Regions from separate parts of the Exiguobacterium sp. SH4S7 genome, predicted to be linked through region 1. Evidence: riboswitches for the same ligand, from Rfam matches in the RefSeq annotation. Region 1 holds a riboswitch; each other region holds the start of a gene.
The links. Region 1 has a riboswitch for thiamine pyrophosphate ahead of EVJ29_RS03935 (YkoF family thiamine/hydroxymethylpyrimidine-binding protein). Riboswitches for the same ligand answer to the same signal wherever they lie in the genome.

Region 1 (7,795 bases):
AGAAACACGCTCGGGGAAGGGCCTTGCTGGGACGCTGAACTGAAGCGGTTCTACTGGGTCGATATCGAAGGGCACGCGCTCTGGTGGTACGATGAGAAAGAAGATGAATTATCTTCGTTTGATATGGGACAGCAGGTCGGGTTTGTCGTCCCTAAAGTGACCGACGGCGTGATCGTCGGATTGAAGGATGGTATCTATGAGTGGGATGAAACGTCGAAACAACTCGATAAACTCGTCGAACTTGATGACCCGGAAGGTGTCCTTCGCTTCAACGATGGGAAAGCCGACCCGTACGGTCGTGTCTTCGCCGGGACGCTCCACTTAAAAGACGAGTCTGAGCAGGCGACGTTGTTCCGCTTGAACCGCGACGGCACGACCGAGGTCATGTTGAGCGGATTGACGTTATCGAACGGGTTGACGTGGTCACCTGACCATACGTCGTTTTACCATATCGATACGCCGACCGAGACGGTTCGCAAGTTCCCGTTCGATTTGAAAACGGGCACGCTCGGGGAAGGTGAGGTCGTCATTGATTTCAAGAATGAGGACGGGTTCCCGGACGGCATGACGTCGGATGAAGACGGCTTTTTATGGATTGCCCACTTTGCAGGCGGGCGCGTCACGCGGTGGAATCCGGAGACGGGTGAAAAAGTGCTTGAAGTCATCGTCCCGGCGCCGAACGTCACGTCGTGTAGTTTTATCGGGGATGACTTAAAACAATTGGCGATCACGACGGCACGGGAAGGCATGGACGACGAGGCGCTCGCCGCTCATCCGGATGCGGGTTCGGTCTTCAAGATCGATACGGACGTGAAAGGGATGCCACTTTATCGGTTTGGACGTTAAGGAGGGACGGCTATGGTGAAGCGATTGCTCGTGCGAGCGGGAATCGGATTGGCACTAGCGGCGGTGGCTCGGGTCGGGATTCAAAAGTTATTGGACGACCGGGCCCGGAAAGAAGACCATACGTATCTTGAACCAAAGTGGGACGAGACGCCGAGTGTGGATGCCGATAAGGATGATGACGAGGTCGGATTGACGCAACTCGATTCGATTTACCGGGCCGAGTGGCAGGCGAACACGTATCCTCGCTCCGAGGCGGAACGGAAAGCGTTAGAAGAATAACTGGTACGAAGAACATATCCAGAGCTTTTTCTTCGGCCGTCGGGGCCTCAGAAAAAGACAAATGGCCGCTAGATGGCGACCGTTTGCGTTGCTCGTTCGATGGCGCCCCGACTCCTGCAGGAAAGCAAACCAACGGAGACCCAGCAGCGACGTGAGTCGCGATGCGGCTCCGGGATTGCCTGCGGAAAGCGTGGGCGCTGGAAGGACGAGCGATAACAATCATGTTAGTCAACAAGAAAACACGCTCCTTTTGAGCGTGTTTTTTTGTTGACAACGGACGTGATCCCGTTCATTATCTAAAAAGTAATGATTACGATTTAAAGGTGGTATACATCATGAAACGAATTCCGATCACAGTCTTGTCCGGATATTTAGGAAGTGGCAAGACGACGTTGCTCAATCATATGTTGAACAATCGGGATGGTAAAAAATATGCCGTCATCGTCAACGATATGAGCGAGCTGAACATCGATGAGCGATTGATTGACGGGGCAGGTTTTTCACGGACGGACGAGAAGTTGGTGGAGCTGTCTAACGGCTGCATCTGCTGCACGTTGCGAGAAGATTTACTCGAGGCGGTCAGCGAGATTGCGAACGACCGACAGCTCGACGGCATCATCATCGAGTCGTCAGGTATCTCGGAACCGATCCCGGTCGCGCAGACGTTTACATATGCGGATGACGCCTTGGGTATCGACTTGACGAGCCGTGTGTATGTTGACGCGATGGTGACGGTCGTCGACGCATATCGATTTTTAAAAGACTTCAACTCGGGCGAATCGCTGCATGAACGGAAACAGGCTGTCGACACGGGTGACGTCCGGGAAGTCGTCGATTTGCTCGTCGATCAAGTCGAGTTTGCCGACATCATCGTCCTCAACAAGGCGGACCGGGTCACGGAACCGGAACTGCACGAGATCGAAAGTCTGTTGCGCGCGTTAAACCCGGCGGCGCGACTTTTGACAAGTACGTACGGGAACGTATTGTTGTCCGACCTGTTAGACGTGAACTTGTTCGACTTCGACCAGGCGATGCATGCCGCCGGATGGATCCAAGAGCTCGAGACAGACGACCATACCCCTGAAACCGAAGAGTACGGCATCAGTTCGTTCGTCTATCGCCGCCGCCGTCCGTTCCACCCGGAGCGTTTACATGCGTGGATCGAACAGTTCCCGGAAGAAGTCGTCCGGGCGAAAGGTTTTTTATGGATCGCCTCACGGAACGACATCGCTTGCCTGTTCTCCCAAGCGGGGTACGCGTCGACGCTCGAACATGCCGGCCGTTGGCTCGCGACGCTTCCTGACGCGGAACGAAAGCAGATGTTCGCCGCCGAACCAGAGCTTGAGGCCGATTACATCGAGCCGTACGGCGACCGCCAGACGGAGCTCGTCTTGATCGGTCACCGAATGGACCGCGTGCGCGTCGAGCTTGAACTTGACGCCTGTCTACTGTCAGACGAAGAGATGGCGTCAGACTGGACAACGTTACGGGATACGCTTCCAGGAAACGGAATCGCGACGTTTTCATGATTTAACCGTTTACAATTCAGAATCGAACGGCTATACTTTTGCTTGCATGAACAACCGCATACATTGGACTACACTAGGGGTGCTTCGGCTGAGATGTGAGCATGGCTCCAATCCCTTATAACTCGATCCAGGTAATACTGGCGTGAGGAAGTGTGGCACTTTTTCTGATGGATTGATGATTGGATAAGTGGCCGCATTCTCATGGATGCGGCTTTTTTGTGTAACCAAATAAAGGGGGAATCATCATGAATCAACAATGTGGAACGAGCCCGATCGTCGGGTTCCGCTTTACGCTAAGCCCGATGACGTCAGAGTTCATACCGGTCATCAAAGGAGCACTCAAAGAAACTGATTTAAGCAACGTCTGGAGGCACACGGACGATGTGTCGACCGTGATTCGCGGTCGGGCCGAGCACGTGTTTGACGTCGCGAAAGCAGTCTTGTCACACGCAACGAAGACAGGGACCCACGTCTCGATGAGTGGAACGTTCTCGGTTGGCTGTCCGGGTGACACAGCCGGGGACAATCTGCTCGACGTATCGAGTGAACCTGTGAACGGGCGGGTAGGTGCGCAATACGTCTCTTCACAGTTCGCGCTCTACCCGCTCGGTGATGATGATTACATGGACATCATCTATGAAGAGATCGATTTCGCGAAAGCACGGGGTGTGTTCAATGACGCGATGCATTATGCCTCAGGAATTCACGGAGACATCGAGCCGGTGTTCGCGTTTTATGAGGCGACGTTCAACCGTGTTCGCGAGAAGTCGAGCCACGTCGTCATGTCGGTCACGTTCAGTGTGAACAGTCCGTCACACGAGGGACGCATCGATGCTTAACTCATGGAAGTTGAAAGAAATCGTCTTGTTGTCGATTTTATCGGTCGTCTTTGCCGTCGTCTATTTGGCGTTCGTCCATGTGGGGAACTTGTGGGCCGGCTTGATCGGGCCGATCGCCTATGAATGGATTTTTGGGATTTGGTTCATCGTCTCGATTATTACCGCCTACATCATTCGAAAGCCAGGCGCCGCCTTTTTGTCGGAAGTGCTCGCAGCGTCGATCGAGATGATGATCGGCAATGCGATCGGTCCGCGCATCATCCTCGTCGGCATCATTCAAGGACTCGGCGCCGAAGCGGCGTTCGCACTAACCGGGTATAAGCGGTATGACTTGTGGGTGCTCATGCTCGCCGGATTCGGTGCGGCAGTGACGAGTTTCGCATATACGTACGTCATGGGAGGTCTCAGCGCGCTCAGTCCGACGTACGTGGCTTTGATGTTCGCACTACGGGCGACGAGCGGGATGCTCATCGCAGGGATCGGCGGGAAGATTTTGAGCGACTTGTTGCTTCGAACGGGTGCGCTAGAAGGGTATGCCGTCACCCGGCAGAGGAAGGCACATGGTTGAGACCGAGCGTCTGGCGTTTCGTTTCCCGGGGGAAGAACGCGACGTATTGACAGATATCACACTTCGTCTTAAGGACGGCAGAACGCTCATCACCGGGGCGAGCGGGTCGGGGAAGTCGACTTTGTTCGCCTTGTTCAATCGGCTCTACCCGGACAACTGTGATGGGATTGTGACGGGGCGATTGCATCTATTCGGTCGGTCCTATGCCACGTATCGGCCTGGCGAGGTGAATCGCCGCGTCGGGACGGTGTTTCAAGACCCGGACAGCCAGTTCGTCATGCAGACGGTAGAGGAAGAGCTGATTTTCACGCTCGAAAACTTTTCGGTCGCCCGAAGCGAGATGATGGACCGTGTCTCAGCGATTTTGCACGAGTTACATTTGTCCGATTATCGCCACCGCACCATCCATGATTTATCAGGGGGCGAGAAGCAGCAAATCGACGTCGCCTGTGCCTTGATCGGATGTCCGGAATGGCTCTTACTCGACGAGCCGCTCTCACACCTCGACCCGGCGACGGCACGTCGGTTCGTTCGCTGGCTCGACAAGTCCGCACGGAACGTCAATATCGTCGTCATCGAGCATCGTCCGTACATGTGGGGCGACTTCTTTGACCGGCACCTGGAACTCGTGAACGGAAGGATCGCAGGCGATGGATCGTTCGTCGTTCAACCGGATTATACATTTACGCCGATTGAAACGACACGGGGCACAAACACATTATTTCAGATACCGAAAGTGAATCACAAAAAGTTTCAACTTGCAGCGAGCAAAATCGCAGTGGCCCCCGGGGATGTGATCGCCATCCTCGGTCGGAACGGCAGCGGCAAATCGACGTGGCTAAAAAGCCTGGCGCGGCATCACCGTGAAGTCGGGCTCGTCCCGCAATCCCCGGCGCATTTGTTTGTGACGAGTGACGTGTCGCGGGAACTAGCATATGGACATAACCGTTCAATCGAGGACATGTTGGCACGCCTCGGGCTTGAACGTCTGCGTGACGCCCATCCACTCTCACTCAGTCACGGTCAAAAACGGAGACTCGCCATCGGGGTGATGCTTCTGTCGGGTAAACAACTGCTCGCGTTTGATGAACCGACGGCCGGTCAAGACGAGGCATCACTTCGAGCGCTCCATGCATTGATGGCTGAACGAGTCCGTGCGGGGCAGACGGTCTTGTTCGTAACGCACGATCTCAGTTTCGCCCGTGCCGCGAGCACGTATTATTTGATGAGTGACGGGAACTTGAGTGGGCCGTACGATGCGTCGATTTGGGACGACTCGGACTTATTGCGGGCCCACGGACTGTTGACGGAGGCGTTTTGATGACGTTTCACGAGATGAACCCGACAATCAAGTTCTTGACCGTGACGTGTCTCATGTTCGGTCTCGCCTTCGTGTACAACCCGTGGACTCCGCTCGTCGTCTTCTTCGGCACAATCGCCCTCCAATTCATCTTTTCCGACGTGAGCTGGAAGCGATGGGGACTGTTCATGATCCCATTTTTACTGACCGCGCTCGGGACGCTTTGGACGACGCTCGTCTTCGGCAGAGAGGCGAGCGGGCAAGTCGTGTTCTCGCTCTTCGGCAATGATGTCACCGAGGAGAACGTGTTGTTGGCGGCGACACTTTCGCTTCGGGTCCTCGCCTTTACGGTCCTGTCGCTTCTGTTCACGCTGACGACGGACCCGAAGCGGTTCGTCTACAGTCTGATGCAGCAGGCGAGATTGTCTCCGAACATCGCCTATAGCGTCTTCGTCGGCTTTCGCTTTTTCCCGATTTTAAAGATCGAACTGATGCAGCTCTATGAAACGCATGCCTTACGTGGCGTGCGCCTCGACACCCGGATCGATCACGTGCGGCACATCCCGAAACTCCTAATCCCGCTTCTTGCCGGCGCTATCCGTCAAGCCGAGCGGATCGCGTTCTCGATGGAGGCTCGGGGATTTACGGGTGAACATCGTTCCACGTACGAGGTGATTCCGGTCACGCGAAACGATTTTCTGTTGGCGTCACTCTTGTTCACGCTGTTCGGAGTAAGTGTATGGATCGGCGTGCGATAAAAAACAGGACGACTCATTTCGAGTCGTCCTGTTTTGTCTCTTTCAAGATCTTAAATTTCGGTTTGATCGATTCGTTATTGAACGCTTCGAGTACCGTATTTTCATTGGCCATGCGAATTTGTTGCGGTTCGCCTTTTGACGTCGTACCGATACAATACATGCTCGCCTCGTGCTCGGCGAATAACGTCTTGTACAGTGTGGAATGGTGCATGAGGCGCCCAGGCGAACCCCAACCGACGATGATCATGCCGCCGCTCGTCTCGACCTCGTCGAGCGTCTCTTCCACGTAATGAAAGTTCACTTCGTCGAGTTGAGACTCGACGTAGGGTAGGTTGTCATTGATGGCGAGCGTCGGGACGAGACTGATGACGCGCATCTCGCGGATCGGTTTGTCCAAATGGTTCCGCATGAGCATGTAGGCGCGTTGAGTCGTCGTACCAGATAAAAATGCATCGCTCATCCGTGGAGAATAGATGATGACGGCACAAATCACCCCATCGACGACGTCGGTGAATTCATACGTTCGCATGTAACGCTTTGTCTTGTCTTCGTTAAATATCGATTTGACTCGAATCGTCACTTCCTCGATATGCGTGTTCATGTTGTTTCCTCACTTTAACCAAGTAGTGCCGGGTCATGCCCAGCCTGCGAACCAATCGAGATACCGGATCGTATACCGGGCGACCTGCTGCGTCGTCGTCGTCGCGTCACCAGGCAGTAAAGACAGCTCGTCCTGATACTGCTCATAAAAGGACATGACGTCTGACACGTACTGGTCACTCCGGTTGTATTCAAAGATGGCGTTTTGAATCGAGTCGACTGAATCAGTCGTCTGCCCGCCGTGCTCGCTCAAATAGTAAGCGGCGGCATGGGCCGAGTCGACCAAACTATGAGGGTCGGCCTTGCCGTCATCATCCCCGTCTCGGCCTAAGCCGCCGTACTGCTCAATCAGCGTCAAGTCGGTCAAATCGACTTCGTCTTCCGGGACATCACCTTTTTGGTCATCCGTATCGTACTGCCAACCGAGCCACGTCCGCGGCATAAATTGGAACGGTCCGATCGCGCCGACCGAAGAGCGCATCGATGAACTGTGCGAGAAGATCGTCTCGACACGGTGGACGGCGGCGAGTAGCCGCCAATCGACGTCATAGGTGGCCGCGGCTTCCTTGTAGACGTCTTGGTGGACCGCCGGGATACCGTGGTCACCGTAATAGGCCCGGTAGAGGGCGTTGTTCACTTTATCATGTTGACCAAACCAGCCGATTGCGCCGAGGCACAGCACGATCACAAGCATTACGCCGGTCAGTCGCAGCATCATTCGTTTCAAGATTCCGCCTCCTAGCTTTCTAGACAATACCCGAATAGTGTAGCATATAGCTAACAGGAAGGACAGGAGAGGATATAGATGCTTGAACAGGTCGTCTTTACGATTATTCTTGCGTATTTATTGATCGTACAACTATTCAACGCCCGGCTCGTGAAGCCGATGATCGAGGCGCTCGGGAGAACCCGTGTCTATGAAGAGACGATCAAGTCGGCATGGGGGCTGAGCCTGCTCTTACTAGCGCTCGTCTTCTTGTTCCAAGTCCCGCCGGAAGCGGTCGGTCTCGGGTTCGCGCCGCCGGATGGGGACGGGCGCGCCTGGCAGTATTTCTTCTTTTCGACCATAGTCATCT
Region 2 (7,795 bases), on a different contig from region 1:
CCAGTTCGCTTTCAACGAGATGCAGTCGCTGATCGCGTTTTGTGAGACACAAGACCAAATCGATGCGTATTGGGATGAACTATCGTCCGTACCTGAAGCCGAACAATGCGGTTGGCTACAGGACCGCTACGGCGTCTGCTGGCAAATCGTGCCGTGGGAGATGGAAGAGATGCTGACGACCGGCACGCCGGAACAGTTGGCGCGGGTAACGGCAGCGTTCTTGCCGATGAAGAAGATCGATCTGACCGAGTTGCGAAAAGTATATTGAAATGAATCATGCCGCCCTTAACGAATCGGGGCGGCATGGTTTTATTCGCGTATCTTTTTAGAGAGTGCGTCTTTCTCGATGATCGTATCGGACAGACGCAGCTGTTCGGCCGCTTCGTCGATGAAAGGCTCACATTGACTGAGCGGTAGCTCGTCTCCTGTCTCGACCGCGTAACACGTCCCGTTTCCGATGGGTTCGGTCAAGTTGGGAACATAGTAGAGCGTGTCGTACCGGAACGACCCGTTACGGAACACGGTCAAGTTCGGTTCGTCGTCGAGCAATGTGCTACCGAGCATGTAGGCGGGCTCCATCCCGAGCAACTCTAGGATGGTCGGGGCGATGTCCGCTTGACCGCCGCTCGCTTCGATCGTTCGACCTTCGTTCAAGTTGGCTGGCTTGATGTAGAGCGGAACAGAACGGTCGAGCTGAAACAGTTCGACGGCCGAATCGGCGTTCGCTTGCTCGGCCATCTCGTCACCTGCTGAGGTCAGCCCGCTGTCATGATCGCCATAAAAGACGACTAACGAATTATTCCACGTCCCGTTCGCCTTCAATTGATCGACCATCAATCCGACGGCCGCGTCGACGTAATGGATGGTATGGTAATAGTTTTGAAGCAGCGGATCGTCATATCCGGTCAAGTCCAAACGCTTCTCTTCTTCCGGAATGTCGTACGGCGTATGGCTCGTCAAAGCGACCATGAACGCATAAAACGGTTCTGCTAACGTGTCCATCGCTTCGACGGAAGTGGTCAAGAAGTCTTTGTCGTTAAGTGCCATGCCGATCACGTCCTGAGCGGGGTAATCGTCTTTGCTGAAAAAATGATTGAAGCCGATATTGTCGTAGACGTTGTCGCGGTTCCAAAACGTTTTATCGAACGCATGCATCGCGGCCGTATCATAGCCGGCTTGGCGCAAACGTTCAGGTAAGGCGTCAAACGTATGGTCACCGTACTGGGTGTACACTGAACCGGATTTGACGGGATAGAGCGAGGTGTTGACCGTGAATTCCGCATCCGACGTCCGGCCTTCGTGCGTCTGATGATAGAAGTTCGGGAAGTACAACATCTCGTCACGAAGCGCGTTCAAGTTCGGTGTCAGTTCCTGTCCGTTGATCGTCTGTCCGATCACCGACGTCTGGAACGACTCGAGCTGCAGCATGATGACGTTCGTATCAGCCGTTGTCTCGACGTCGGTTGGAGTCGAGGTACCGAGCCGCGTCTCTTCTTGTGCGGTTAAGCCGTCTCCGAAGCCGAGTTGGTCGCCGATGCCACGGAATAAGTCGAGGCCGTGATACCCCCAAAAGCCGTACTCGTAATATTCACGCATGTTCGAAATCGGTGCTTGCTCGTCATCATTCGGCTGACTGACGGTTAATGGAACGACGAAGGCGGCCAAGCCGATGACAAAACCGGCAGCGGCGATCCGGCGGTTTTTTCCTGTGACTTGCGCAGGTCTTTTTCTCATATAGACGAGGACAGCGGTATAAAGCACCAGGTCCGCGAACAATAGAAAGTCGGTCGGTTGAATCAACGTCAGGAAGCCGCCGCCGACGTCGCCCATCTGACCAACGTCTGACAAAAGCGCGACCGACAACAGATTGCCGAAATAGCGGTAATACCAGACGTCGGAGATGAGGAGTGTGCTGTGTAGAAACAGCGAGGCGAATAAAATCCAGCGCCGTGTTTTCGTCTTCACGAGTAGAGCCCAGCTCGTCATCATGAGAATCATCCCGATATTGACGAGTAAAAAATGAACGTTGAACGCGCTCGCGGTCAAGACGCTGAATAAAAATAGTTTGGCAAGTGATAGTGACAGATAACTCCAATAATCAAGATATTTCATAAATAGCCTCCAAACGGTACGTACACGTCGTATTCTTTTTCATGTACCTGTTCGTAGGTGGCGGGAAACATGGGGGTGTGCGATACGGACGAAAAAAAGCGAGGCGAGCGCCTCACTTGATCAAAAATGTGTCCCGAAGCTCGATGATCGTGCCTTCCGGGGCTTTTAGTTTGCTCAAATGTCCATCGACGACGAAGTAGATGTTGCCGCCATGTTTCGGCAAGAACGTGACACCGAGCGCCTCGAGCCGACGGACTTCCGCTTCAAGGTCATCGACGTACAAGGCGAAGTGAACGGGTCCGGCCGCATGTTTCGAATACGGCGATAACGTCTCGTCGGTCTTCGCCGTCTGGAGTTCGATATAGAAGTCGCCGAGCTTGAGCCAACTGTTGAACGCCCGGGTATGGAAGTTGGGTGACTCTTGGACGAGCTCAAAACCGAGCGTTTCATAAAATTGCTTTGACGCCGCATAGTCGGGCGTTTGGATACAGAGATGGTGGATTTGTTTCATCGTGTCACTCCTTTGCTTTCATTTTAGCGAATAGGAGCCTGAAGCGGAACTTTTCTTGAACGAAGACGTATACGACACCGAGGAGGGATACATATGGAAATCCAATACGAATTGACGGAAGAAGACTACATTCACTTCAACTTGAGTCATATTAGACGTTCAAAGATAGGGAAGAGGATGCTATTCCTGCAGCGCATCATCGGGCCCGTCATCATTTTAGGTGGTGGCGCTTTGACGTTCGCGACATTGTTTCAAGATACGAGCTGGTGGCTGTTTGGGGTGTATGGCGTCATCAGCCTCATCTGGTTTCTGTATTATCCGAAGTATTTTGAACGGCATATCCGAAAACAGACGAAGCGGATGATTCAAGAACGAAGCAATGAAGGCATGATCGGCCCGCATACGATGGATCTGGATGAAGACGGTCTTCGTGACAAAAATGCGTTCGGGGAGACGAAAGTCTCATGGAGCGGCATCAAGGAAGTCGTCGAGGAAGCCGATTATGTGTATTTGTATAACTCGTCGGTCAGCGCCTACATCTTGCCGAAACGCGGGCAGGACATGGAGGAGGTACAACGATGGCTACCGATGCGTTGACGATTCAACCGATTGATGAGACGAACTTGGATGCGGTCGTCGCCTTGACCGTCGCACCTGGTCAGGCCCGCTTTATCGAAACGAACGCGGAATCGCTCCGCGAGATGGACGTCGACGTCAAGTACGCGTGGACGTGCTACGCGCTCTGTCGAGACAATCAACCGGTCGGCTTCATGATGGTCGGGGCCGAGAACAAGGTGGAGCGTTACGTCTGGCTCGACCGCTTTATGATTGATATGGATGAGCAAGGGAAAGGCATCGGGTCAACATTTTTGCAACTTGCGATTGAGTGGATGCAAGAGCGATTTGATGTCGATGACCTCATCCTCAGCCTCCATCCGACGAATGAACCGGCGAAACGGTTTTATGCGAAGGGCGGATTCGAGGACAGTGGCTTGATTGATGAAGCGAACGGGGAAGAGATTTGGGTGTATCACGTGAAGCAGGGACAGCCTTCCTAAGTCGGCCGTCCCTGTTTTGGTGGTTGTTGTTCAATTATCGCTTCACCGTGAGCGGACGCAACTGTTTGACCCGCGCCAAGACGATCCAGCCGAGGATGGCTCCAGTCATGCTCGAGGCGAGGAAGGCCGGGAAGAAGAACAGCGCCCCAAACTCAGAACCCATTAAGATTTTCGCGTATGGGACGGCGATGAGCGAGGCAATGACGCCCGTCCCGATGACTTCACCGAGCGCAGCGAAAGCGACCCGGTTCGTCCGCACGTAAAATAGTCCAGCAAGCAAGGCGCCGATCATACCACCTGGGAAGGCGAGCAACGACCCGGTCCCGGTCATGACACGGACAAGTCCGGTCACGAACGCGACGAGGACGGCACCAATCGGACCGACGGTGACGGCGGCGATGACGTTCACCATATGTTGCACCGGATAGGCCCGGGCGACACCGGTCGGGATGGAGATGAATAAGGAGCCGATGATGGCGATGGCGATGAGCATCGCCATCCAAGTGAGTTGTTGAATACGCATGAAGTGTCTCCTTTCAAAATGAAAACGCACTTCTCCAAGTGGAAAAGTGGCGTGGACAGACAGACGTATCCAAGCCACTTCCCTACGCTGGTATGAGCCAGATCAGGTTCGAAGGGTCCGGCAGTTGCCGTCTCAGCCCGAAGGCTCCCCTAGTGGTCGTTTATTGGTTTGAGTATAGCATAACGTTATTTTGTTGCCTCAATTTTTCGCGGTCGGAAGATGAAATAAATGATACCGCTATACAGGGCGTATAAAAACAGGGAAAACATGAGATTGATGACCCACGGGAGTGTACCCATAAATACGGTGACCGAGGCGTTACGGAACCAGCCGAGTGAAAGACATAGTCCGACAAAGCTGAGCACGATCGTCGTCCAAAAGCTGATATCTGGACGTCTCGACACACGGCGAACGACTAGACCAATTATGAAGCTGAAGACAGCCGTCGCACCTAAATACATATAGAGTAGCGCATCGACCGGGTATGAATAATAGACAACGTCCATATTATTTCCTCCTAAACGAAGTGTGGTGAAAGGAAGTGAGGTCAGTGAGGGATGCCATCCCATGGCGTGACGAGTCTTACCGTGAACAGTTCGAGCACTGGCTCGATGGTCACGTGCCAGGCGTGACGTGGCGGGTTGTGAAAGATACCGATTTGACATACTTGATGTATGGAGAGTACGGGGCAGACCGTTACTACGCCAAGGCGGTGACAGCAATCAGTGGTGGCGAGGCTGAACTGTCGATGCATCTAGCCGAACGGCATCCGGGACTCGTCCCGGAGGTCATCGCCATTGCCGCGACACGCAACTGGCTACTTATGCGAGACATCGGCGGGTATGCACTTCGTGAATACCCTAAGCACAGTCGGTACAAAGCGGCTGTGCGTCAATATGCGAAACTACAGAGAAAAGAAGCGAATTACACGGATACGCTTTTGGCCTACGGTATCCCGGACCGGCGTCCGGCTCGTCTAAAAGAAGAGATACGGACGTATTTACCCGAGTTATGTACGGGGTTAGATCGAGATAAGGCAGAGGCGGTGCTGGCGCTCCAAGACGAACTCCTCACCATGTGCGACGAGCTCGCGACTGGGGTGCCGATGAGTCTCGAGCACGGCGACTTACATGGCGGCAACATCTTTTGGCGCAAACAGACGGATGACTTATGTATTCTCGATTGGGGCGATGCGACCGTCACCCATCCGTTCTTCAGCGTCCGTGTGTTTTGGAACGCGCTCTACGACTTGTTGCCAGAAGACGATGAAGTCGCATGGTATGAACAGATTCAGAAGATGCGTACCGTCTACTTGGCTGAGTGGGAAGGTGTAGCGCCTCGGGACGTGCTATGGCGCCATTTGTTGATCGCTGAAGAGCTCGGTTGCGTGTATCGGGCGCTGTCGTGGCATGTATATGTGACCAACTATCGGTATGATCCGTCCGAGTCAGCCGATAAACCGGCCCAATGGCTCAACTTGTTCCTCGAGTATCGGGACTTGAAACGTCGCGGTACGTGATCACTCGTTCTTCTCGAGCAGGTTTTCATAATCCGTCTCGTTCCAAAACAGCTGGGCGATTGACTCCGGTGCTTTCAAAATCTCACCGTCTTGGTCGTAGACGATAGCGTAGCCGTTTTCGATCTCAAAGACGATCAAGTCGGCCGTCACTTCCTTGACGCCGTTCCCGGCAATGATGACGTTCTCGATTGGGTCGCGTGCGACTTGAACTCCCCATTCGTCGAGCTCGACGATGAGCGCTGACGTGTAGGCATGGCGGTCGTAAATCGATTGAAACTCGTCTTGCGTCAATGTGACGTCGGTCGGGGGGGCACTCGTCCCGTATTTGCGCTTCTCAATCTCCTCAACGAATTGCGTGAACGACTCTTCTTGCCAAAAGAGTGGTGCGACCGACTCGGGACCGTTGGCGATCTCACCGTCTTCATTCTCATAGACGGTCGCGTACGTGCCGTCGTCGAGCTTGAACGGATAAATATCGGCGTATGTATGATGGATCCCGTCCCCGGCGATGACGACGCGTTCGAACGTCTCACGGAACGGTGTTAGCCCTTGGGTTTCGAGCGCTGCTAACAAGTCTTGGGCAGTCTCGTGTTGGTCAAAGACGTCTTTGAAATCTTCTCGTGTCCATTCGATCGTCGCTTCTTCATCTTGTTCATTCATATCAGGAGAGACGATTGGTTGCTCGGCTTGATCGGTACAACCTGTCAGCAAGAACGCGCTTAAGCCAAGTAGTCCTAATCGTTTCATAAAACAACCCCCTAGTAAGTTACATTATTTCCCTATTTTACATTAGCGTAGCATGTATGAAATAGGATGAGAACCTGGATACTTTCTCATCTAGGGCAAATGGAATCGCTACCTCGTCTGGTTCAATCCACACAATCTGTACGATTGAACAGGGGAATGTCGACTTTTGGCGAACACATTTAGGAAACTGATTTAAAGGAGAGAGAGAGATGCCAAAACGAAAATTTGCCAATCGTCGTGATTGGGAACGCATATTAAAAAATCGATACGCACAAATGGAGGTGCGGGACGATCGCTTCTCGGGCACCGTCGCCCTCTTTCAAATTGACGCCGTCCGAGCCCCACAATATAAGATGCATCAAGGAAAGGAGTTCATCGTCGCCGACGCAGGTTACGCGTGGCTCCAGTACTTCTCAGAACATGAACCGTTCGGGGTGACCGTCATGTTCGATGACCGGGGCAACATCGTCCAATGGTACATCGATATCGTCGAGGGGATCGGGTATGAGGATGGGATTCCGTACATGGATGACCTCCTGCTCGACATCCTCATCTTCCCGAACGGTGACGTCGTCCGTAAAGACGAGGATGAGTTCGAAGCGGCAGCCAAGTCAGGTGAGCTCACGCCGGAGATGGTCGACCGTGGCTGGCGTGATTTCAAGGCGACGCTCGATCGGATCGAACGCCGCGACTTCGTCTATTTTGATTTAGCGAACGAGCATTACGAGCAGTTGAAGCAAAAGCTTTGAGTCTTCCCGTACTGCTTTTGGTACAGTGAAAGAACAGGGGGGAAGATAGATGAAACAAATTGATCTCGAGAAGTGGCCGCGTAAAAAGCATTATGAGTTTTTCAAGGCGTTTGACGCCCCGCATTTCAACGTGACGGCGAACGTCGACGTGACGAAGCTACATACGTTCGCGAAGACGCGCGGACAGTCATTTTTCAAGCTGTTCTTATACGGCGTGGTGAAGACGGCGAACGCCATCCCTGAACTTAGGTACCGGATGCGCGGTGACGTGGTCGTCGAGCATGATGTCGTCCATCCATCGTTCACCGTCATGATGGATGATGACGTCTTCAATTTCTGTACGGCGACGTATAAAGACGCGTTTCCCGACTTCATGGAGGAAGTGGCCGTGCGGATGAGCGGGGCGAAACGAGAAGTCGTCGTCGGAGATGACGAGCCGGACAGCCTGCTCTATATTACGAGCGTGCCTTGGCTCACGTTCACGAGCATCAGTCACCCGACGAATGACCAACAGCACGATAGCGTTCCGCGGATCGCCTGGGGCAAATTCACGAAAGTTGGCGACCGGATGATGAT
Region 3 (7,795 bases), on a different contig from region 1:
GAACGACCTTGTCCTTTACCGGTGCGGTCCGGGCGCATGCCCAATCCGATATCGAGATGGATGGCATCGTACGCGTATGTCGGGTTCGGAACTTGCGCGTACGGTCCGAGGCAATAAAAACCGAACAACCCTTCATCGTCGTGAATCGCATGATAAGTCATTAACTCGTCTAACCCTTCAGCCGAAGGGTCCTGATTATAAAAATCATAGGGTGCTTCATACGTCCACGCTTGGATTGCGCGGGCGTTTTCTCGTGTCATCGGTCGAATGTGCATAACCTCCCCCCTTTCTCGCATCTGTTCTTGTTCGTGCCACAGTTGGTGTTTCCCTGTCTCTGACCAAAGAAAAAGGATGGGTTGCCCCATCCTCTCATTATTTTCGTGTCCATGTCGCCGTGATGTCGACGTCGGCCGCATGCATCAAGTTATGGATCGGGCACCGGGCCTCGACGCCTTTTTGTAGCGCCTCGATCCGTTCATCCGACTCGGTCGTGTCGAGCACGATGTTGACGTGCACGTTCTCGAAATAAGTCCGGACCCCTTCGACGCCTTGGAAGCCGCGCGGGTCGAGCGTCCCTTCCGTCGCGAACGTCACACCGTCATAGTTGAAGTCCTGGTCTTGCGCGACATAGGCGATCATGATCGTCGTACACGATGATAGCGCCCCGAGTAAGTATTCGAGCGGATTCGGTCCGGCATCGGTCCCGCCGAGACGTTCCGGCTCATCGACGATAAACGGCTCTAGGTCGCGCACATGCACCGTCGTCTTCACGCTCGTCGCTTCGCCCTCGGCCCGCATCGTCACTAATGGTTTTTCTGACATCCCATCTCCTCCTTTTGAAATCACATCTCTACTACCGTTCCCGTTATGTCGGACCGTGTAACGCGTCGTCGTAAATCGCATAGTCATTTTTACCTTGCTGCTTGATTTGATACATCGCTTGGTCCGCCTTATGAATCAACGTGTCCAAATCCATGCCTTGGTCTGGCGCGACACTGACGCCGATGCTTGCTCGAATCGGGATTACCCCGTGCCCTAGTTTGAACGGCCGTTCCACCAACGTCGTCCGCAGCCGCTCCACGAACATGACGATGTCCGCTTCTTCCACGTCCGTCAAATAGATGTAGAACTCGTCACCGCCGACGCGCGACGCGAGCCCGGTGTCCGGTGTCACTTCTTCGAGCAGGACGCCGAGGTGGATCAAGAAGTCATCGCCGACTTGATGGCCGTAAGTGTCGTTGACTCCTTTAAACCCGTCAAGGTCGAGGATGACGAGGGCAAGGTTGTCCGCTTGAAGCAACGCTTGATCAGCTTGTTCATAAAAAGCCCGACGATTGGCGAGCTTCGTGAGCGGGTCATGATAGGCGAAAAAACGAATCGACTGCTCCGCTTCCTTGAACGTGTGGACATCGCGAATCAAAATCATGCCGTGAATTTTTTGATCGATATAGACGAAGTCACCATCGATGACGACGTATCGTTCTTGTCCGGTCTTCGTCTGAACCTTCGTCTCGAACTCTAAAAACTTCTTTTGGGCCGTGAAGTGCTGTGTATAGTGATCGCACCATTCCTCACGCTTCTTCTCCGGCAATAGGTCGACGAACCGTTCATTGACGACACGGACCGTGTGGAACAACATGCGTGCGGCCGGGTTCGCACTCTCGATCCGACCAGTATCGTCGACGAGCAGAATGGCCGACGGGTTCAAGTTGTACAACGTCCCGTAGCGCTTGGCGTAAGAGGCGAGAAAATCGAGCCGGTTCATTGCCAAAACGAGCGCCACCGTCCAGACCAATCCGCCGTACATATACGCATAAGGCGGAATGACTCCACGAAATTGGAAGTAACCGAACACGATGTCCCAAATCAAGACGAGTACCGCCGTCAAGATGAGTAGACGCAGCACCCGTTGATGTTCATGCCGTTCTGCTCGTTTGAGCGCATACGCCAACAACAAAATAATCAGGAAGTGAAAGACGTTCCCAATCGTCATCGTCGTCAAATAAGAAACGTTGAATTCAGGATAAATCCAGAGCCCGACTTGGTCGAAGCGTTGACTGTTGATGATGTTCTCTTGTCGAATGAACGTCAGAGCAACCGGGATCAACGGTAAGTAGATTGCATACGGGTATACCCATTTCGGCATCTTCGCACCGACGCCCGTCACTTTGACGATGAAATGGACCGAAAAGATAAAGATCAAAATGCCGGCATTGCCGAACCAATAGGTAACGAACGCCGGGCTCGCTTCGATCGGTGACAAGTGACGGCCGAACTCCGCCAAAAACAGCATTGCGTAACCGAATACGAACAGGCTGAGCAGACGATGCTCGACTTGTCGCGGGTTACGTAACAAGACGTCGAGCGCGAGATGGCTCAACAAGAAGGCCGGCAGTAAATAGGCGGCCATATAGACAAATAACGCGGTCATGAACAGACCCCTTTCTTGAATAGATACGTCTTTACTTTCTCTATCGGCCGCATCAATTCCTTTTTCGAACGGGCTGACACATCACCGCAAAAAAGCGAGCGGATTTTCGAATCCGCTCGCTCACATGGTTTATATCGTCTCTTCGATTGCAGTGTCACCTTTGACCAAGTCGATGGCTTTGTTTGCCGCTTCTTGTCGACCGATGACATGGGCCAAGAACGCTGCGACATCCGCCCGCGGGATCTCGCCCGTCGACACGTTGTCGACGTTCACTTTGCCTGTACCGGCATCGTCTGTGAGTGCGCCTGGACGGACGATCGTATAGTCGAGTCCACTCTGTTCGAGCAAACGGTCCGCATGATGTTTTGCCACGTAGTACGGTTTCATCGAATCGGGCCATGCCGAGCGATCTTCCGCTTTCAAGGCACTGAGCATCACGAAGTGCTTGATGTTGCCGTTCGCTTGGGCCGCCTCGACACTTTTCGCTGCACCGTCTAGGTCGATGAGTAACGTTTTGTCGGCTCCCGTGCTGCCGCCCGAACCGGCCGCGAACACGACTGCGTCCATGCCGCTCATCGCTTGCTTCAACGTCTCAACGTCACCTTCTAAGTCTCCGAGAACCGCCTGATAGCCGTTCGCTTTGAACTCGTCTAGCTGCTCTTGTTTCCGCACCATCGCGGTGACTTCGTGCTTCCCATCCTGCTTCAATCGTTCTACGAGTTGCTTTCCAATCTGTCCATTCGCTCCAATTACAAATACGTTCATCTGTCTTCCTCCTCAAATAAAATTCAGAGACAAGCGAAACGCCGTGTGGCCATGGCCACGTCCGGTGCAGAAGCAATGGCCGAGATGACAGCTACGCCGTCAGCCCCGTCACGTCGAATCGCTTCGACGTGTTCAGGCATGATTCCACCAATCCCCACGATTGGCAAATGCTGAAACCGGGCTCGCACTTGCCGAATGAGCATCGTTCCATTCACTTCGGCCGCGTCTTGTTTCGACACAGTCGGATGAATCGGTCCAATTCCGACATAATCGGCGTATCTCGAAGCCGTTGCGGCTTGCTCGATCGAGTGGACCGAGACACCGAGCCACTTCTTTGAACCGATTCGCCGACGAACGACTTCGGCTGCTGCGTCCTCTTGTCCGACATGAACTCCGTCCGCATCGAGTTTGATTGCCAGCTCGACGTCATCGTTGACGATGAACGGGACACGGTACTGTCGACAAAGTGTATGCAACGCTCGTGCCATCGCTTCTTTTTTATCCCCATACAGTGGCTCTTTACCTTTTTCGCGAAATTGAAAACATGTCACACCACATTGAAGCGCCGTTTCGACCGTCTGAACGAGATCAAACGTATCCGCCGTGCCGCAGATGAAGTAGAGCTTTAACCGCTCAACGATAGGCGATGGATTCAATGGAAACCACCTCCTTCGGGTGCTTGTTATACGCCCAATGATTTGTCGGTCCATGCCCGCTGCCGATCTGCAATCCGTGGGCGATGGCACTATGGATGAACTGTTTCGCCTTCTGCGCGGCTTCCGTAACGGTATGCCCGTTCGCGAGCTCCGCTGTTAGCGCAGCCGAAAACGTGCAGCCGGTCCCGTGCGTATCTTTCGTCAGCAACCGTGGTGTCACCATTCGAAACGTATCAGTCTTCGTCATGACTAGGTCTTCGGCGAGAGGACCGTCCAAATGACCGCCTTTCAACATGACGACGTTTGCCCCGTAAGACAACAAGCGCTCAGCTGCTTTCATACGATCAGTGAACGTACAAATCGTCAAGCCGGTCAACACTTCAGCTTCAGGGATATTTGGCGTGACGACCGTCGCCATCGGTAACAGCCTCGTCCGTAGCGCGGTGACGGCGTCCCGTTCAAGCAAGGTCGCACCGCCTTTAGCGATCATGACCGGATCGACGACGACATTTTGAAATCGATGCTGCTCGATTGCGTCCGCCACGACGTCAATCAACTCACGATTGAACAGCATCCCGGTCTTGCACGCCGAGATGATAAAGTCTGATCCGACTGCATCGAGCTGGCGTGCGACGAGGTCGGCGGAGACGGCTTCGACACCGTGCACGCCACGCGTGTTTTGAGCCGTCACCGCGGTCACGACACTCGTGCCAAATACGCCTAATTCTTGAAACGTTTTCAAATCGGCTTGGATTCCGGCTCCCCCGCCAGAGTCCGAACCGGCGATGGTCAAGACTTGAGGCCTCATCGCGCGAACACCTCGATTCGGTCGCTCGGCAGGTCAGTTGACGTCATGGTAGCGAGCGCGTTGAGAAAGTGGATTGGGAAATCCCCCGGACCCGTCGCTGCTTCACTCGCCAACTCGCCGCATCGTGCATATCCGGTGAGCGCGGTCGAGGTTGCCGTCATCACGTCCGGTTCAACAGCAAGGAACGCACCGACGACCGCACTGAGTAGACAGCCGGTGCCCGTCGTCTCTGTCATGAGCGGATGCCCGCCTGATATCTCGATCGTGACTGTCCCGTCACTCACAACATCCGTTGCTCCGGTAATCGCGACGACACATCCGTATCGTCTCGCCGCTTGTTCAGCGAGTTGTTGCGGATGATGTGTGCCGCTTCCGGCGTCGACCCCTTTCGTCGTCCAACCGGCATCGACAAGCGTGGCGACTTCCCCGGCGTTCCCACGGATGACCGTGACGCGGACGTCTCGCAAAATCCGTTCGACGACGTCGCGGCGGAACGGTGTTGCCCCGACACCGACCGGGTCTAGGACGACAGGACGTCCCGACTGGTTCGCCGCTTGTCCAGCACAAATCATCGTCGCTTCGGTCATTGCGTCAAGCGTCCCGATGTTCAAGACGAGGGCATCGCTCACCGTCGCCATGTCTGCCACTTCTTCGATCGCATCGGCCATGACCGGGGACGCACCGATGGCGAGCAATCCGTTCGCCGAGAAGTTGGCCACCACTATGTTTGTGATGTTATGGACGAGCGGTCGCTTCAACCGGACGGCTTCCCATAGATCCGGCCTCATTGTCCCACCTCAAGCGGCAGTTCCCACGATTCGAGTGTCCAGGCCATCTCCCAAAACGCGAGCTCATAGTAGCAACTTTTCAAAAACAGTTGCTGATAGCGAATCCGTTCTGACTCCGTCGCTTGTCCCGCCAATTCGTCAAGTCGCTCGATCTGCTCTTCGACGAGTTCACGGAACCATTCCGAACCGTACGTCGCAATCCAAACAGAATAGATCGGATGGTCTGGCTCTGCGTCCTTCAAGCGCTCCCCGATCTCGTAATACACCCAGTAGCATGGAAGAATCGCCGCGAGCACGTCTCCGAGCGTCGGGCCGGCTTGTTGCATATGGAGCGCGTATGCATAAGCCGTCGGAGCTGGTTCGAACGTCGTCCACTCCATGTCACTCACCTCGAGCATCGTAAAAAATTCCCGATGCAACTCGTGCTCCGCCTCGATCGTGTGGAGGGCGTGCGTCAAAAATCGGCTCGCCAGCTCCATCGTCGGGGCAAGTGTAGCGCCCTTCGCCTGTACTTTCGAAAATTGATTCAAGTAGTACGAGTCTTGCATCACGTAATGCCGAAACTTCGCCTCGTCGAGCGTCCCGTCTCCGAGCGCGCGGACGAACGGATGGTGGAAACTCGCCTCAAACAAGGCTTTGGCCTCTTGGCGGATGTGTGCGGTAAATGTCATCGTATTCTCCTCCTTTGTATGAAAAAAGACGCCGCCTCCCATAACGGAAGCGGCGTCGGCCATACACAAAGAGTGTGAGAAAGGACGTTTCGCCCACTTCCCTCCGCTAGCGTGAACTAGATCAGGTTCAAAGGGTCTGGACCTTGTCCATCTCAGCCGCGTCAAGCGACTCCCCTAGTGGCAAACATTATGAAATTCGGTCATCTTCGACCACATCATATCAATCTTTTTGAAAAATGCAAACCCTTTAACGCGAGAAGCGACGGTTGAGCGCGGTCCCAAAATGCGAGAACCGTTCCGTCCCGAGCTTACGACGGTTCGAGGCCGCGAACACGTAATAATCGACCTTCCCCATAAAATAAATCAAGCGCAGTCCTGCGATAAAGAACGTGATGGTCGTGCTGATCGCAAAGCCGACCCCATACCAATCGATCCCGCGCGATAGTAACGACAACGTGAACAAGGCGTTCAATGTGAAGAACGATAGGTTGACGAACAACGCACCACGCCGGTCCTCAAAATAAAGCAAGAGCAGCGTCAGTACGAGAATCATCGCGTTCGCGAACGCGGCGAGCGTCGTCATCCGGAAAATTTGACCGACTTCTTCCGGGACACCAATCCAACCGACGAACACACCCGCCATCAGGATCGCGAACAAGGTGACAACACCTTGACTTCGCCCAAGTCGGATCAATTCATTTTTCAACACCGTCGTCATCGTCTGCTTCGCCTTCTCAATTTGGTGTAACGCCCCGCCATAATTGATCAAGCCGTAAAACGTTCGGTAGCGCTCGTAAAACCTTGTCTCGACAGCGACGACGAACAAGAGCTGGGTCGGGATGATCGTCAAGTACGACCAGAACACAGCCGTGTCATAATACGGATTGAACACGAACGAATCGGCAATCACCATGCGACCTTCACCAAACCAAATGATGAAGTTGGTCACCCAGATCCCAAGCACGTATAACACACCAATCGCGAACAAGTCCGGATACTTATCAAAGTACCGGAAGTATGAAAACTCTCGCGTCGCATACCTGAGCGGAAACGTCCGAAGCATCGCGAAGAATAGCCCGAACAGCGTCACGACCATCCCAACGGTAAAGCCAAACAGAAGCTCGAGGCTCGATGGGTTGACCATGAGACGACTGATCAAATAGACGCTCGCGACTGAAATAACCCCGCCTAGCAAGAAGCTGTAAGCGACCGCTTGATAAAATTTGGCGGCGCTCAAGAACAAGAACATGACCCAGATGACGTTGATGGTCATGAATAAGACGAACAGGACGAGCTTATAGGCGAAACTGAGCGGTGAAATCAGCCAAAACACGCTATACATGACGACGGCAGCGAGAATCGTCACTTTTAACATGCCGGTGAAGACAGGAAAGATCTCATGGGCTTTCTTTTCATAAAACAAATCGGCCACGTATCGCGTGACGACGAGCTGCTGAAAACTAAATAGAATTTGCGAGAAAATGAACGCGTAAGACACGGATAGCATAAACAGTGTCCGTTCCTCGAGTGACAACATCGGCATCTGAAACGCCAACCATTGAATCGTACCGACAACGAGGATGACGATCAGCCAAGGGCCCGATGTGACGAGACCGGAAAACGTGTACGCCTTCAGTCTTGAAGAGTAATAGTCTTCTTGAAACAGCTTTTGTAAC
Region 4 (7,795 bases), on a different contig from region 1:
CGGCATCGGCAAGTTCGTCAACGGCGTGTTGCGCAACGTCACCCGTGACGGGTTCCCAGATTTGAGTGGGCTTCCTGACGCCGAACGGATCGCGATCGAGCACAGTCATCCCGACTGGCTCGTCGCGGATTGGATCAACACGTACGGAATTGAGGCGACAGAGGCGATGTGCAAGTTGAACAACGAGCCGGCCCCGGTGACAGTTCGCGTCAACCGCAAACAAATCACGGTCGACGAGATGATCGAACGCCTCGCCGAGTCAGGCGTACAAGCGTCACGTTCTGAGCTATCGTCAGACGGTCTCGTCATCGAGTCCGGAAACGTTCATACGACGCCGTTTATCGACGCAGGACTTTTGTCGATTCAAGATGAGAGCTCGATGATCGTCGCCGACGCGCTCAGTGCCGAGAAGACCGAACGCGTGCTCGACGCGTGTGCCGCGCCAGGCGGCAAAGCGATGCACACCGCCGAACGGATGGACGGCGGGACGCTCGTGGCGCTCGACCTTCACCCTCATAAGGCAAAACTGATCGAACGACAAGTGAAGCGATTGCAAATCGATGGAGTGACCGCACTAGCCCTCGATGCAAGAGACGCCGGAGATGAGTTCGAACGTGAGAGCTTTGACCGCATCTTGCTCGATGTCCCGTGCTCGGGTCTAGGTGTCATTCGCCGCAAGCCAGATATTAAATGGACGAAGGACAAAGAATCCCTTTCTGGACTGCCGATCATCCAACGTGAAATTATTGACGCTGTCTTGCCACTACTGAAGCAAGGTGGTACGCTAGTGTACTCGACATGTACAATCGACCCGTCTGAAAATGAACGGCAGGCCGACTATATATTGTCGAACGGATTGACGTGGGATGAAACACTCCGAGATCGTCTTCCTGAAGTGTTACGCCCGATGGTGTCATCGGACCGCGCCGAACTCAAACTACTTCCGACGACGTTCGGAACTGACGGCTTCTACATCGCCGCATTTAAGAAAGAGGTATAAACATGAATCCAAAAGCAGTTGAAAAAACCCCATTAGTCGGCGCCAAGCCGTCTTTATATTCGCTCACATACCCTGAACTCGAACAATGGCTCATCGATGCAGGAGAAAAGGCGTTCCGCGCGAAACAGTTATATGACTGGATGTATGTCAAACGGGTGACGTCATTCGATGATATGACGAACTTGTCGAAACCGCTTCGTGAAAAACTCGATGCTTCGTTCCAGTTGACGACGTTAAAAGAACTCGTCCGCCAGGAATCACAAGACGGAACAATCAAGTTCTTGTTCGAGCTCCAAGACGGTTACTCGATCGAGACGGTACTCATGCGCCACGAATACGGCAACTCGGTCTGTGTCACGACACAAGTCGGCTGCCGCATCGGCTGTACGTTCTGTGCATCGACGCTCGGCGGGTTGAAACGTAACCTTGAAGCCGGAGAAATCACGGCTCAAGTATTAGATGTTCAACGGGCGCTCGACGTGAGCGGTGAACGTGTCGACTCGATCGTCGTCATGGGAATCGGCGAACCGTTTGACAACTATGACGAATTGATGCGTTTCTTGCGCACGGTCAACCACGATGACGGTTTGAACATCGGTTCACGCCACATCACCGTCTCAACGAGCGGAATCGTGCCGAAAATCTACAAGTTCGCCGACGAAGGGATGCGCATTAACTTTGCGATTTCACTTCATGCGGCGTCGACGGAAGTTCGGACACGTCTCATGCCGATCAACCGTGCCTACAACTTGGACAAGTTGATGGAAGCCGTCAACTATTACACGGAGAAGAGTGGACGTCGTATCACGTTTGAATACGGTTTGTTCGGTGGCGTCAATGATACAGAAGAAGATGCACACAAGCTTGCCGACTTGTTGAAAGGCGTCAAATGCCACGTCAACTTGATTCCAGTCAACCATGTGCTTGAGCGCGACTATGTGCGCACGCCACGTAATCAAATTTTTGCCTTTGAAAAAGTGCTCAAAGATCGAAAAGTGAACGTGACGATTCGTCGCGAACAAGGTTCGGATATCGATGCGGCTTGTGGGCAGCTTCGAGCGAAGGAGCGCGAACAAGAAACGAGGTAATCAGGAAGATGGAATTAGCATACCGAACCGACCGTGGGCAGGTGAGGGCTCAAAACGAGGATGCCGTCTTGATTTTAGGGGACGAGCATGCTGGGATCGCCCTCGTCGCCGACGGCATGGGGGGGCATGAGGCAGGAGAGGTCGCGAGCGGGCTCGTCATCGAGCAGTTTCGTCGCGCCTTTCCGACGCTTCCGGCCACACCGTTAGCGATGGAGACGTGGTTCCGTGATAACGTGGAGCTGGCAAATGAGCAAGTGCTTGAATTCGCGAAGCAGTCTAATCTCGTCATGATGGGGACGACCATCGCTGGCGTCTGTTGGCATGACGAAACGATTGTCATCGTGCACATCGGCGATAGCCGCGTCTACGCCCTTCGTGGCGGAACACTCCAACAATTGACGGAAGACCATTCTTACGTCAACGTGCTAAAACAACTTGGGGAATTGACGGAAGAAGAAATGCGGATCCACCCGAAACGAAATATTATCACCCGTGCGATCGGCTCAAAAGAGCACGTCGAACCTGATCTGCAAGTGTTTGCCGACCCCGAGTTCGACACGATTTTAATCTGTACGGATGGCTTGACGACTCACCTGACAGATGAAGCCATCAAACACGCCTTAACTCGTCCCATCTCTGCGGACGCTAAGGCGGACATGTTGATCGATCAAGCCAACCGATTGGGTGGGAGCGACAACATCACTGTGGCGCTCGTCCAATTTACAGATAGAAAGAGAGGATGAATCCGATGCGAAGTGGAGAACGAATCAACGATCGTTATCGGATCGAACAACAAATCGGTAGCGGCGGCATGGCAAATGTCTACCGGGCTCACGATGAGATTTTAAACCGAACCGTCGCCATTAAGGTGTTACGATCTGAATTCTCGCATAACGAACAATTTATACGCCGGTTCGAACGAGAAGCCCATGCGGCAACCAGTCTGAACCATCCAAACATCGTCGCCATTTATGACGTCGGAGATGAACAAGACATTTATTACATCGTCATGGAACATGTCGATGGTATGACGCTCAAACAATATTTACAGGAAGAGTACATATCAATCGAGGAAGCGTTACGGATCATGGGACAGATCTGTGATGCGATCGATCATGCCCATGCCCATCGCATCATTCATCGGGATATCAAACCGCAAAACATGATGATCGACCAAAACGGGAACGTCAAAGTGACCGATTTCGGGATTGCCGTGGCCATGTCGAACGCGACGCTGACCCATACGATGTCAGTCCTCGGGTCGGTCCACTACTTCTCTCCGGAACAAGCGCGTGGCAAGTTTGCCGATGAGAAGTCAGACATTTATTCGCTCGGTGCGGTGCTGTACGAACTTGTGACAGGACGAGTCCCGTTCATCGGTGAGACCCCGGTCGCGGTCGCGTTGCAACATTTGCAAGATGATCCGATCCGACCGCTCGACTTGAACCCTAAAATTCCGCAAGCGCTTGAGAACTGTATTATGCAGGCGCTCGCCAAATCGCCGGGGGCACGACATGCCTCGGTCGCTGCTTTTAAAAAAGACTGCTTGACGTCGCTCAGCCCAGACCGCGCGGACGAACCGAAACGGATGCCGACAGAACAAGACGAGTTTGATCAGACGCTCGTCATGGCGCCTGTCGTCCCGGAAGAACCGAAAGAAGTCGTCAAGCAGCCGGCAGCTGCAGTCGAGCCGGAATCAGCGACGCCGAAGAAACAAAAGAAAAAGAAGTGGTGGCTCTGGCTATTGCTCGTGCTTCTATTGATTGGTGGCGGGGTTGCCGCGTATGTGGTTGCAGATGAAATGTCACGTGCCGTCGTGCCTGATGTCGTCGGTATGAGCGTCGGTGATGCGACGACTGAACTGGAAGCATCCGGATTCGTCGTTGAGACGACGGACCGAGTGAGTGACAACGTGTCTGAAGGCGACGTGATTTCGCAAAACCCGCAACCTGGACGGAAGCCGAAGCGTGGAACGGTCGTCACCATCGTCGTGTCTGCTGGGAAAGAGACGGTCGAGATGCCTGACGTCGAAGGGTTGTCTCAAACAGCAGCGGAACGAACGTTGAAAGATCTTGATTTCACAGATATTGAAATCCAATCCGAAGCGTCCGAAACGGTCGACAGCGGAGATGTGATTTCGCAGTCGATCACGCCAGGTGAAGAAGTTATCGCGTCGGAAGAGACGGTCACGCTCGTCGTCTCGACCGGCAGCAATAAAATTGAGCTCGCCAATTTGACGGGCTACACGTTCGAAGAGGCGTCAACTTATGCCGAGCAAAACAACTTGAAAATCGTGAAACGCGATGAGTATTCGACGAGCATCCCAGCGAATCAAATCATTCGTCAACTTCCGACGTCAGGGACGGCGGTCGACCCGGGAACGGAACTGACGGTCATCGTCTCACAAGGGGTCGAGCCGACCGACATCTCGATCGAGCGAGAAGTGGACGTCGAAATCGAACCGCCGGCAGAAGGTGAAGAGGCGGAGCCGGTCGAAGTCGTCATCCGTACCGTCGATGCCCGTGGTGAGATCGAAGTGTTGCGTGATATGATCACAGAAACGACGACGTATTCCTATACGCTCGTCATTGCTCCGGACGAAGTCGGTACCGCGACGATTGAAGTCGAGGGAGAAGTCGTTCGGACCGATACGGTGACATACGCCCAAGCAAAAGATTCACAATGAAGAGGTGGCGTGCGCGTCACCTCTTTTCTAAGGAGGAAACAGGATGAAAGGAACGATTATTCGCTTGCAAGGTGGATTTTATGATGTCATGACCGAAACGAAAGTTGAAATCAGATGTCGCGCCCGGGGAAACTTCCGGAACCGAAACATTTCGCCCGTCGTCGGGGACGACGTCGATATTCAAGACCAAGGGGACGGGACCGGCTACATCATGGCTGTCGATGAGCGGTCGAACCATCTCGTCCGTCCGCCGATCGCCAACATCGATCAGGCGTTTCTGCTCTTTTCCGTGAAAGAGCCGGCGTTCTCGTTCCATTTGCTTGACCGCTTTCTCATTTTGATCGAATCGAAGCAAGTTCACCCAATCATCGTGTTGACGAAGATGGACTTGTTGCTAGAAGCTGAAAAAGAAAAAATTAGTGCGGCGGCAGCGCTATACCGTTCGATCGGCTATCAAGTCATTGAGACGTCGACCGAAGACGGAGCTGGAATCGAGCTCATCCGCAGCGCGTTCAAAGACAAGACGAGCGTGTTCGCCGGACAGACCGGCGTCGGGAAGAGTTCGTTGCTGAACGCGGTCGCACCGGAGCTCGAACTCGCGACTGGTAAAATTTCGAAAGCGCTTGGCCGCGGGAAGCATACGACGCGTCACGTCACGCTCATCACACTCGCGGACGGGTTCGTCGCCGATACACCTGGATTCTCGAGTCTTGAGTTCCCGGAAGAACTTGAAGTCGAGGAGATGCGTTGGTGTTTCCCTGAATTCGTCTTGCGGCACGATGACTGTAAATTCCGTGGTTGCGCCCATTTGAACGAGCCAGGTTGTGCCGTCAAAGCGGCGGTCGAGGCCGGAGAAATCGCTTCCACCCGCTATGCGAACTATGTTACGTTTATGGAGGAATTAAAAGATAGACAACGGAGGTACTAACATGATTAAAATCGCACCATCGATCCTGTCGGCCGATTTTGCCAACCTTGAGGCAGAGGTCAAAGCGGTCCAAGAAGCAGGGGCCGATTACATTCATTTTGACGTCATGGACGGTCAGTTCGTGCCGAACATCTCGATTGGACTGCCGGTACTCAAAAGTTTGCGTGACAAGTCGGACATGGTATTAGACGTCCATTTGATGATCGACCAACCGGAACGGTTCGTCGAGGACTTCGTTCAAGCAGGCGCCGATATCGTCACGGTCCATGTCGAGGCGACAAACCATTTGCATCGCGTATTGCAACAAATCAAAGGAGCCGGCGCCAAGTGTGGTGTCGTCTTGAACCCACATACGCCGTTGTCATCAATCGAGCACGTGCTCGGTGATGTCGATATGGTATTGCTCATGACCGTGAACCCTGGCTTTGGCGGCCAAGCGTTCATCGAAGCGGTCGTCCCGAAGATCGCGGCGCTCAGCGAGATGCGCCAAGCGCGTCGTCTCGACTTCGAGATCGAGATCGATGGCGGGGTAAATCCTGCGACGGCAAAACTTTGTATCGACGCAGGTGCCGACGTCCTCGTTGCCGGTTCAGCCATCTATAACGAACCGAGCTATAAAGACGCAATCGATAGCATTCGCAACGCGTCTCGTGTATAATCGTCTGTAGAACAACAAATATTGTCGCAAGGGGTGTCACATCTGTGGCTGAGAGGCATGAGCTAACCCTTTGAACCTGTTCCGTTCACACGGACGTAGGGATGTGGCGAAAATGCACGTTGCTACACGATAGCAGCATGGCGTTTACGTCATGCTGCTTTTTGTCGTTCACTCATATCAAGGAGGGAATAAGATGAAACAACGTTTAAAACTACAGGCGCTCATTGAAATCTCGCTGTTCGCCTCGCTCGGACTGATCTTTGACATGCTCATCCCATATCGGTTGCCGCAAGGCGGAGCAGTCAGCTTGGCGATGCTGCCGATTCTCGTGATGGCTTATCGGCATGGATTGAGAGGCGGACTCGCGACAGGCGCGCTCGTCGGGACGCTACAACTGTTATTTGGGGCCTATATCTTCACGCCGGTCCAGTTTTTACTCGACTACACGGTCGCCTACGGCCTCGTCGGAGTCGCCGGCATCTTCGCCGGGCAAGTCAAACAGTCGGCAAAAGACGGCGCCAAGAAAACGCTCACGTTCTATTTGATTCTCGGGGCGTTGATCGGCTCGGCGCTCCGCTACGTTGCGCACGTCGTCTCCGGCATCGTCTTCTTCGCCGAGTATGCGGAAGGACCGGTCGTCTTGTACTCGCTCGGCTATAACTTGACGTATATGTTGCCGTCGTTCCTCGTCTCGGCGGTCGTGATCGTGCTCTTGTTCACGTCGGCGCCGCGTTTCGTGACGCTCGCGACACGGGACATCAGATAATGCGTGTCTTGATTGTGGCTGCGAGCCCGGAAGCGGTCCCTGAGCTTCCTCGGAACGCCGATTACGTCATCGGCGTCGACGGCGGCTATCATACGCTGCTCGACCGTGGGATGAAGCCGGACCTGCTCGTCGGTGACTTTGATTCGTTCACAGGCACCGTGCCGGAGGAAGCTGTCCGTTATCCGTCTGAAAAAGACGTGACCGACCTTGAGATCGCTCTCGAGGCGGCACGAGGGAAAGGGGCGGACGTGATCGACGTGTACGGTGCACTCGGGGGCAGACTCGATATGACGCTCAGCAACGTCGGTCTGCTCGAGGCGTACCCCGAGATGCGGTTGTTCGCAGACGGGCAAGAAGTGCGCCTCGTCGGAAAAGGGGACTATCGTCTCCCGCGTCGTCCTGACCATTACTTGTCGCTCGTACCTTGGAAACGGGCCTCGGTCTCGATTCGTGGCGTCAAGTACCCGCTCGAGAACCATGACGTCGTCAGCCATGAGGCGCTGACGATCTCAAACGAGTGGTCGGCGGAAGAGGCGGATTTGCTCGTTCATAGCGGCAACGTCTTGATTATGTATATAAAGAAATAAACAAAAAAAATCCCATCGGCGCATGCCGCTGGGATTTATTTCGTTCGTGTATGGTAATTATACGCGTTCAACGAGACCTGAT

Region 2: linked by a shared signal. The riboswitch ahead of thiW (energy coupling factor transporter S component ThiW) and the one ahead of EVJ29_RS03935 (YkoF family thiamine/hydroxymethylpyrimidine-binding protein) in region 1 are both predicted to bind thiamine pyrophosphate.
Region 3: linked by a shared signal. The riboswitch ahead of tenA (thiaminase II) and the one ahead of EVJ29_RS03935 (YkoF family thiamine/hydroxymethylpyrimidine-binding protein) in region 1 are both predicted to bind thiamine pyrophosphate.
Region 4: linked by a shared signal. The riboswitch ahead of thiT (energy-coupled thiamine transporter ThiT) and the one ahead of EVJ29_RS03935 (YkoF family thiamine/hydroxymethylpyrimidine-binding protein) in region 1 are both predicted to bind thiamine pyrophosphate.

The regions. Positions count from the first base shown of each region.
Region 1 is NZ_SJUT01000001.1:779,378-787,172, forward strand. Features, by position in the region: gene EVJ29_RS03915 (SMP-30/gluconolactonase/LRE family protein) at 1-846, shown strand, start outside; gene EVJ29_RS03920 (hypothetical protein) at 859-1,125, shown strand; gene EVJ29_RS03930 (GTP-binding protein) at 1,461-2,654, shown strand; TPP riboswitch at 2,720-2,820, shown strand; gene EVJ29_RS03935 (YkoF family thiamine/hydroxymethylpyrimidine-binding protein) at 2,900-3,493, shown strand; gene EVJ29_RS03940 (ECF transporter S component) at 3,486-4,061, shown strand; gene EVJ29_RS03945 (ABC transporter ATP-binding protein) at 4,054-5,382, shown strand; gene EVJ29_RS03950 (energy-coupling factor transporter transmembrane component T family protein) at 5,382-6,119, shown strand; gene EVJ29_RS03955 (DUF1643 domain-containing protein) at 6,133-6,720, opposite strand; gene EVJ29_RS03960 (lysozyme) at 6,754-7,437, opposite strand; gene EVJ29_RS03965 (CPBP family intramembrane glutamic endopeptidase) at 7,525-7,795, shown strand, end outside.
Region 2 is NZ_SJUT01000003.1:400,787-408,581, reverse strand. Features, by position in the region: gene EVJ29_RS08850 (VOC family protein) at 1-268, shown strand, start outside; gene EVJ29_RS08845 (LTA synthase family protein) at 310-2,112, opposite strand; gene EVJ29_RS08840 (VOC family protein) at 2,225-2,623, opposite strand; gene EVJ29_RS08835 (YcxB family protein) at 2,717-3,220, shown strand; gene EVJ29_RS08830 (GNAT family N-acetyltransferase) at 3,202-3,681, shown strand; gene thiW (energy coupling factor transporter S component ThiW) at 3,716-4,204, opposite strand; TPP riboswitch at 4,267-4,365, opposite strand; gene EVJ29_RS08820 (hypothetical protein) at 4,390-4,710, opposite strand; gene EVJ29_RS08815 (aminoglycoside phosphotransferase family protein) at 4,755-5,723, shown strand; gene EVJ29_RS08810 (hypothetical protein) at 5,724-6,470, opposite strand; gene EVJ29_RS08805 (DUF402 domain-containing protein) at 6,680-7,219, shown strand; gene EVJ29_RS08800 (tetratricopeptide repeat protein) at 7,269-7,795, shown strand, end outside.
Region 3 is NZ_SJUT01000003.1:357,942-365,736, forward strand. Features, by position in the region: gene EVJ29_RS08550 (GNAT family N-acetyltransferase) at 1-275, opposite strand, end outside; gene EVJ29_RS08555 (OsmC family protein) at 373-822, opposite strand; gene EVJ29_RS08560 (GGDEF domain-containing protein) at 866-2,431, opposite strand; gene EVJ29_RS08565 (SDR family oxidoreductase) at 2,561-3,196, opposite strand; gene thiE (thiamine phosphate synthase) at 3,220-3,891, opposite strand; gene thiD (bifunctional hydroxymethylpyrimidine kinase/phosphomethylpyrimidine kinase) at 3,830-4,660, opposite strand; gene thiM (hydroxyethylthiazole kinase) at 4,657-5,448, opposite strand; gene tenA (thiaminase II) at 5,445-6,119, opposite strand; TPP riboswitch at 6,201-6,305, opposite strand; gene pelG (exopolysaccharide Pel transporter PelG) at 6,367-7,795, opposite strand, start outside.
Region 4 is NZ_SJUT01000002.1:165,962-173,756, reverse strand. Features, by position in the region: gene rsmB (16S rRNA (cytosine(967)-C(5))-methyltransferase RsmB) at 1-1,000, shown strand, start outside; gene rlmN (23S rRNA (adenine(2503)-C(2))-methyltransferase RlmN) at 1,003-2,088, shown strand; gene EVJ29_RS04985 (Stp1/IreP family PP2C-type Ser/Thr phosphatase) at 2,097-2,831, shown strand; gene pknB (Stk1 family PASTA domain-containing Ser/Thr kinase) at 2,837-4,774, shown strand; gene rsgA (ribosome small subunit-dependent GTPase A) at 4,818-5,702, shown strand; gene rpe (ribulose-phosphate 3-epimerase) at 5,704-6,360, shown strand; TPP riboswitch at 6,380-6,479, shown strand; gene thiT (energy-coupled thiamine transporter ThiT) at 6,554-7,126, shown strand; gene EVJ29_RS04960 (thiamine diphosphokinase) at 7,126-7,713, shown strand; gene rpmB (50S ribosomal protein L28) at 7,771-7,795, opposite strand, start outside.